Linked DNA regions of Algoriphagus machipongonensis. The protein of the gene in region 2 binds, or shares a complex with, the protein of the main gene of each other region. Links are inferred from orthologs where the notes say so. Each region holds a gene or a part of one and is shown on either strand. Other genes may lie near its edges.

Region 1 (3,602 bases), 1.8 Mb from region 2 along the record:
ATACTTTGATTTGCATCAGACCTTATTCAATGCTATTTCTTTCGATAGCAACTTTTTATATTCCTTGATAAAAGTGTACGCAGACTGTTCTGGTCTAGCAGATTTCATGAAATTCTCACCAATCAGAAACCCGTCAAATCCAGATTTCTTTAAGGTTACTAAGGTTTCTGGCTTAGAAATCCCACTTTCTGAAATTTTTACAAATTCAGAAGGTATTCGATCCACTAATTCTAACGATGTATCTAAGGAAACGTCAAAAGTCTTCAGGTTACGATTATTTACTCCCACCAAGTCCAAATCATCACATAAACTTCTTTCCAATTCCTCTCCATCATGCACCTCCATCAACACTTCCAGCCCTAAGTTTTTGGCAAAAGCTGCCAATTCCTTCAATCTCTTTGGCTCCAAAGCAGCTGCAATCAATAAAACACAATCAGCGCCTATAGATTTTGCTTCCAAAATCTGATATTCATCCACAACAAAGTCCTTTCTTAAGATTGGGCAGTAATTGAATTTTCGAGCAGTCTTCAAATCCTCGTTAGATCCTCCAAAGAAATCTTTGTCTGTCAAAATGGATAATGCTGAAGCCCCCGCCTGCATGTATCCAATACTCACACTTTCTACAGCGGCAGCACCATTGATCAATCCTTTGGAAGGAGATTTTCTTTTAAATTCAGAAATGACACCTGATTTTTCCGGATCTGTCACATATTTTTTCATTGACACTACTTTCCCTTCGAAAAACAGACTTTTCTCTAGTAGTTTCACAGGAACCAAGCTGCTTTTTTCAGCAACTTCTTCATGCTTTCTTGCAATAATTTTATCTAAAATATTCATGTGATTTAGGCTAATGAAACGGTAGTTTTTGGGTTAACAAGTCCTTCAAATACATCCAATGCTTTTCCCGAGAGTAAAACTTCCTCAGCTTTAGCTACGGCATCAGGAAACGAAAGCCCTTCTTGCGCGGTCACCAATGCGGCAGCAGAGTTTGCCAAAACCACCGAATTTTGACTTTTTGTACCTTTTCCTTTGAGGATGGATTCAAATATTTTTGCTGATTCTTCAATTGTCTTTCCCCCCTCAATCGAAGTAGCATCTAATTTTTGCAACCCTAAGTCCTTTGGATTAAGAACTTTTTCTCCTTCATTAGAAATCATTTTAAAATCTCCTGTCAAAGAAATCTCATCGTATCCTTCCATGGCATGAATGATTGAAAATCTAGCATCCATTTCCTGATAAAGGTATCCGTAAAGCCTGGCTAATTCTAAACTAAAGACACCAACCATCTGCTTTTTCGGAAAACTTGGATTAACCATAGGGCCTAGCATGTTGAAGAAAGTTTTTACACCCAAATCCTTTCGGATAGGACCTACATGTTTCATTGCAGGGTGAAAAAGTGGGGCATGTAAAAAACAAATACCTACATCGTCCAGGCTTTGACGAATTTTATCAATATCACTGGTGAATTCATAGCCAAAATAGGCCAAAAGGTTTGAGGAACCACAGATCGATGATACTCCAGTGTTTCCATGTTTAGCCACATTCTGACCAGCTCCTGCCACAATGAAAGAAGAAAGAGTTGAAATATTAAACGTGTCTTTTCCATCACCACCAGTACCACAAAGATCCATCGCATCGTATTCGGCTATATCCACTCCAATGCATCGCTCCAACATAGCCTGACGAAAACCGGAAAGTTCTTCAACCGTAATACTTCGCATCATGTAAACTGTCATAAAAGCCGCAATCTGACTTTGGTTGTAGTCACCTGATGTGATGTTTTTCAAAACCTCTCTGGCCTGCGTTTGGCTAAGAGTCCGATGTTCTATTAAGTGGTTAATAATATCTTTCATAATAAAGGGGGTTGTTAGGGTGTTGCTAGATTTAACTTTCTAGCCAGTTTTTTATGATTTGGATACCATTTTCTGTCAAGATACTTTCTGGATGAAACTGTAATCCTCTGACATCAAACTTCTTGTGTCTTACTGCCATGATCTGTTGATCTGGTGTTCTGGCAATCACTTCAAGATCCTCGGAAAGGGTGATTTCATTGATTACCCAAGAGTGATATCTACCAATACTAAAAGTATCGGGAACCTCTTTGAAAAGCAAATCATCCGAAACTTTTACCGTAGAAGACACTCCATGAAGCACTTCTGATAAATTGGTTAAATCTCCACCAAAGGCCTCTCCTATAGCCTGATGTCCTAAACAAACACCCAAAATTGACTTGGTATCCGCGTATTTTTTAATCAGCTCCGGCATAATACCCGCATTTTCTGGAATTCCGGGTCCTGGAGAAAGTAGGATTTTATCGTACTGATCTACCTCTTCCACTGTTATTTTATCGTTACGATAAACATCCATTTGCCCTCCATAACCCAATTGCCTAATGATATAAACCAGGTTATAGGTAAAGGAATCATAATTATCTAGGACTAAGATTCTCATCTTTATTGTTTTATTTTTCCGTATTGTAATTGAAAGATTGAAAAATTCGAAAATTGGAATATTGGATTCATTTCCCTTTTTTCTTCTGTTCAAATCCCTTCAAGTATTTAATAAATCCTTTTATCTCACTGGAAATCTGAATCATCTCTTGATAGAGAAATTCATATTCTTTTTCTGTTATTTTATTTGCTTTAACTAATAAAAACAGTTGACTTCTTAGCTCTCCAGCAGATCCTTTAGCAATAGCTAAGTATTTTATAAATTGACGATTACTGTTGTACTCAAACCCTTCTGCTATATTGTTTGAAATTGAAATTGCAGCTCCTATAAGTTGATCCTTTGCTCGATAATCCCTTACCAAATGATTTGACTCTACCAGTTGGTAAATTTTCAATCCTATTTCGATTGCATGGTTCCAAACATTTAAATCTTCAAATCGATCAACCTTTGCCATAATTTTTCAACTTTAAAATCTTACAATTTTTCAATCAAATATTCTCCGCCGCACGAAGTGCAACTCGTAAGGCTTCCAGTTTATTGGCCACTTCTTGCAATTCTGATGGAATGGTTGATTTGGCAACTACCCCAGCTCCTGCTTGAAATCTCAGATGATTGTTTTCTGAGACAAAAGACCTGATTAATATGGCATGATTGAAATCTCCGTTGAAGCCCAAATACCCAATGGCTCCTCCGTAAAACTCTCTGGAGACATTTTCTAATTCGTCAATTAGCTGCATTGCCCGATACTTTGGTGCTCCTGAAAGCGTTCCAGCCGGAAATGTATCTGCTACCAGCTGTAAAGGGTTGGCTTTTTCTGGCAACTCTCCTGTAACCTTTGAAACCAAGTGGATCACATGAGAGTAATACTGGATTTCTTTGAAAACATCCACCGTTACTTTCTCAGAAGTCCTGCTTAAGTCATTTCTAGCCAAATCCACTAACATGACATGTTCTGAATTCTCTTTTGGATCATCGTAAAGCTTTCTTGCCAAAGCTGCATCCTCCTGATCATTACCAGTCCTTCGGAAAGTCCCTGCAATGGGATAAATCGTGGCTTTATTTTCTTTCACCACGATCTGGGCTTCCGGTGAACTTCCGAAAACTTTAAAAGAGCCATAATCGAAATAGAATAAATAAGGCGATGGGTTTAC
Region 2 (4,155 bases):
TCTATAATGACTCATTAAGCCCACTAATAAAAATATAGCTAGCAAGCCAACAAGCATCCATTTGGAAGTCGTAAAGATGGAAGCTAGGGTTGCAAGTACCTGATGTCTTTCTGGGAAGTCATTCAAAATTCCAATAATCAGGATATTCTCAAAGAAATCCATAACAAAGATCCCCAAAGGGAGAATTGCTACTTTGCTTGATTTCCAAAAAATTCGCAACAATCCGATAGCAAGAAGTCCATACACGAGCATGTAGGGGAAATCCAAAGCGATTATTCCAAATTTGTATGCATTCCTCTCGGAAAGTGAAAGATTTCCAAGTGATTGGTACGCCTGATCTACAGAATAGGCGAATTTTAAGTCCAATGCATATTCAGAAGGAAGAAAATAATTCAACAACACGTTGAATAAAAAGAAAAGTAGAGTTAGAAAAACCAGCGTCGACCTTTTCTTAAGCCATAAAAAAATTGCTTTTAAAATCATAAAAAATGTATTTAAACCAAAGAATATTAATTAAAAGTAACTAAATACTACCATTTCAAAAAATAATGGGATTAAATAATCGCATCAAGTCATTATTTTTCAAACCACTTAGCATACATGGGGTAATTTTTAGCCGTCCTATCAATTACTTCCTGCATATTCTCTCCTGTATCCTTTACTTTTTTTGCAGGCATTCCTGCATAAATAGAATTGGCTTCCACAACGGTCCCAGCAAGAACCACTGCTCCGGCAGCAATTACAGCGCCTGAATGGATTACAGCTCCATCCATTACAATAGCCCCCATTCCTACCAAAACCCTATCGTGAATGGTGCAACCATGAACAACGGCATTATGAGCGATTGAGACCTTGTTCCCAATAATTGTGGGGAATTTTTGGTACGTACAGTGGATGACTGCCCCATCTTGTATATTGGTATCGTCCCCAATTTTAATAAAGTGAACATCGCCCCTAATAACAGCATTAAACCATACGGTACAGTTATTTCCCATCTCTATTTCTCCTACAAGAGTTGCATTGGGTGCCAACCAACAATTTTCACCTAATTTTGGCTCTTTTGAATTCACTGGAACAATTAATGCCATAGCTTGTTTATAGATGTTGAAATTCAAATCTAAGAAGATCTTAAGAGTGAATTTTAATTTTGTAAATGAAACTTTTTAAAAAAATTGGAGTTTACATGTATATACATATAAATTTGCACATTCAACTTTATCTTAATAATCAGTAGAAATGAAAACTATTAAACTAACTGGATTCTTACTAGCAAGTGCTTTACTTACATTCTCATGTAACAAGCCGTCTGAAACAGTAGAAACATCTGAAGCAAAAGAAGTAGCAACTTTAGAAGGTAAAAGCCTAAGCATTGATCCTGAAGCAACTACCATCGCATGGAGAGGTTACAAACCAACTGGACAACACTTTGGTAAAATTCCTGCTGTAAATGGTGAATTGGCGCTAAGTGGATCAGAAATTACTGGAGGTAAATTCACCTTCGATATCACAGGTCTTAAGATCGAAGATATGGAAGAGACTGATGAGAGCTACGGTAAGCTTTATGGTCATTTGCAATCAGCAGATTTCTTTGATGCAGAAAACCATCCTCAGGCAACATTTGAAATTACTGAAGTAATGCCTTTCTCAGAATCAGATAAAATTGCAGTAGAAGAGCAATTTGAGTCAGAAAACACGCCAAAAAGTGCAACTGAACTATCTCCTGAGCAACCAACGCACTGGATCTCAGGTAACCTTACTATGAGAGGTAATACAAAAAACATCAAATTCCCTGCAGCAGTATCCATTGACAATGGTGTAGTATCTGCTAAAGCTGGATTTAACATTGACAGAACTGCATGGGGTCTATCTTACGGTGACGAGGCTGATGCAGTAGATAAGACAAAAGATAAATTTATCTATAACACGGTTTCTTTAAACCTTAATGTTACAGCATCTGAATAAGCTTCCTGAAGTTTATTCTTTTAAAAAGAGGAATTCGATTCGAATTCCTCTTTTTTTGTATCCAAATGGAAAAATTCCCTTTCAGCTACAAACCTGACTTTCCTGACTGGCAACAAAAACTGTTGTACTGGGCAGACCAAACCCAGCCCTTTTTAGCCTATTTTCAAGGGAATCAATACCCCTATCCCGAAAACCCCTTCGAACATTTATTATTTACTGGAAACCAAGAACTGAAAGAAGCTGAAATCTGGGATGATTCATTAAAAATTCAAAAGGTTGGAATAATTGGGTATGATTTTAAAAACAGGCTGGAAAAGCTTGAAAGTAATAATCCTACCCTCATCCCACTTCCTGATTTGTGCTTTTTCCAGCCTCAAATCTCTTTATGTATCCATGAAGAGGAAGTCCATAGTAAAACCAACCTTTCTCTTTCCTTTTGGCAGCAGGTTGAAGCCATTTCTTTACCGAAAGTAAATACTAGTTGCCAGATCAACCCCTTGTTAAGCAAAGAGGAGTATATAGAATCTGTGCTCAAAATCCAGGATTTCATCAAAGAGGGCGAAACCTACGAGTTGAATTTTTGTCAAGCGTTTACGGGTGATTTTGTCAATTGGGATCCTATTTCAGCTTTTCATAAACTCCAGAAGCTCTCCCCTATGCCATTTTCAGCACTCTTCAAGGCAAAGACCCAATGGTTGATTTCCGCATCTCCCGAACGTTTTCTAACCAAAAAAGGAAGGAAATTAATTGGTCAACCTATCAAAGGCACTATTCACCGTGGGAGCAATCAGAAGGAGGATTTGGCTAATAAATCAGATTTACTTGCAAGCGAAAAAGAAAGAGCTGAGAACCTGATGATCACAGATTTAACCCGGAATGACTTGTCCAAGGTTTCACTTACAGGTTCAGTTAAAGTAGATGAGCTTTTTGGCATTTATCCTTTTCCAAGAGTCTTTCAAATGATCAGTACAGTTTCGTCTATTTTAAAACCCGGGGTTGGATTTGAGGAAATCATCCAGGCAACTTTCCCGATGGGCAGTATGACGGGAGCACCTAAAATCCGTACCATGAAACTGATTGAAGAACTGGAAAATTTCAAAAGAAATTGGTTTTCGGGAGCCATTGGCTGGATAGATGAGCAAGGCGATTTTGACTTTTCTGTTGTCATCAGAAGTATCATTGCTGATTTAGAGATTAAAAAACTTTATTTTGGTGTTGGCAGTGCCATTACCTCAGATGCAAATGCAGCCTTAGAATATGAGGAATGTCTATTGAAAGCTCAAGTGCTGCTGGAAGTACTCGATGGAAAATCCAAAAACTAATACAGTCAGAAAAATCATACATGTGGATATGGATGCTTTTTATGCATCTGTAGAACAAATGGATCATCCTGAGTGGAGAGGGAAGCCTTTGGTAGTGGGTGGAAGTCGTGCCCGAGGAGTAGTGGCTGCCGCCAGCTATGAAGCTAGGAAATATGGTGTTTATTCTGCCATGGCCTCCAGTATTGCTGTACGAAAATGTCCCCACCTTATTTTTGCCAAACCCAGATTTGATCGATACCGTGAATTATCCCTGATGATTCGAGAAGTGTTTTACGAATACACTGATTTAGTTGAGCCTTTGTCCTTAGATGAGGCATTTTTAGATGTGACAGAGAATAAAAAAGGAATAAACTCTGCAATATTAATTGCCAGGCAAATCCGGCAAAAGATTAAAGAGAAGACAAACTTAAACGCCTCTGCTGGAGTCAGCTATAACAAGTTCCTTGCTAAAATTGCTTCAGATTTAAACAAGCCCAATGGTCAAGCATATATTTTACCGGAAGATGCAGAAGAGTTTTTAGAGAAACTTCCCATTGGAAAATTCTTTGGAATCGGTAAAGTCACTGCTGAAAAAATGCAGAAAATAGGAATACATAATGGGGCTGATTTAAAACAGTTTTCCCTTCAATTTCTCTCTAAAAAATTCGGTAAATCAGGACTTCATTATTTCAATATTGTAAGAGGAATTCACCTTTCTGAAGTCCAGCCACATCGGGTTAGGAAATCTCTCAGTGCAGAAAACACTTTTGAGGTAGACCTAACCACTGATGAGGAACTGCTCAATAAACTACAGCCTATCTACGAAGAGGTCATTCGAAGACTTGACAAATCAGGCATCAAGGGTAGAACTGTCACTTTGAAATTGAAATAC

Evidence for each region. The genes of interacting proteins can lie anywhere in the genome.
Region 1: the proteins of ALPR1_RS13985 (region 2) and ALPR1_RS06730 are in contact, whole or in part, in a solved structure (PDB 8RP0), measured with the Escherichia coli proteins. The link is inferred for Algoriphagus machipongonensis from one-to-one orthologs.

The regions. Positions count from the first base shown.
Region 1 is NZ_CM001023.1:1,549,853-1,553,454, reverse strand. The notes cover bases 669-3,602. They hold ALPR1_RS06730 (anthranilate synthase component II), read right to left. Parts: upstream 2,452-3,602; coding sequence 1,885-2,451; downstream 669-1,884. Other genes in these bases: ALPR1_RS06720 (anthranilate synthase component I family protein), read right to left, coding at 2,940-3,602; ALPR1_RS06725 (four helix bundle protein), read right to left, coding at 2,519-2,905; trpD (anthranilate phosphoribosyltransferase), read right to left, coding at 843-1,853; trpC (indole-3-glycerol phosphate synthase TrpC), read right to left, coding at 669-837. Outside these bases: ALPR1_RS06745 (phosphoribosylanthranilate isomerase), read right to left, coding at 1-16; more of trpC, read right to left, coding at 16-668. UniProt on the Escherichia coli protein: Part of a heterodimeric complex that catalyzes the two-step biosynthesis of 4-amino-4-deoxychorismate (ADC), a precursor of p-aminobenzoate (PABA) and tetrahydrofolate.
Region 2 is NZ_CM001023.1:3,343,182-3,347,336, forward strand. What follows is about bases 1,337-4,155. They hold ALPR1_RS13985 (anthranilate synthase component I family protein), read left to right. Parts: upstream 1,337-2,027; coding sequence 2,028-3,284; downstream 3,285-4,155. Other genes in these bases: ALPR1_RS13980 (YceI family protein), read left to right, coding at 1,337-1,962; dinB (DNA polymerase IV), read left to right, coding at 3,265-4,155. Also shown: ALPR1_RS13970 (hypothetical protein), read right to left, coding at 1-483; ALPR1_RS13975 (gamma carbonic anhydrase family protein), read right to left, coding at 576-1,088; more of ALPR1_RS13980, read left to right, coding at 1,237-1,336. UniProt on the Escherichia coli protein: Part of a heterodimeric complex that catalyzes the two-step biosynthesis of 4-amino-4-deoxychorismate (ADC), a precursor of p-aminobenzoate (PABA) and tetrahydrofolate.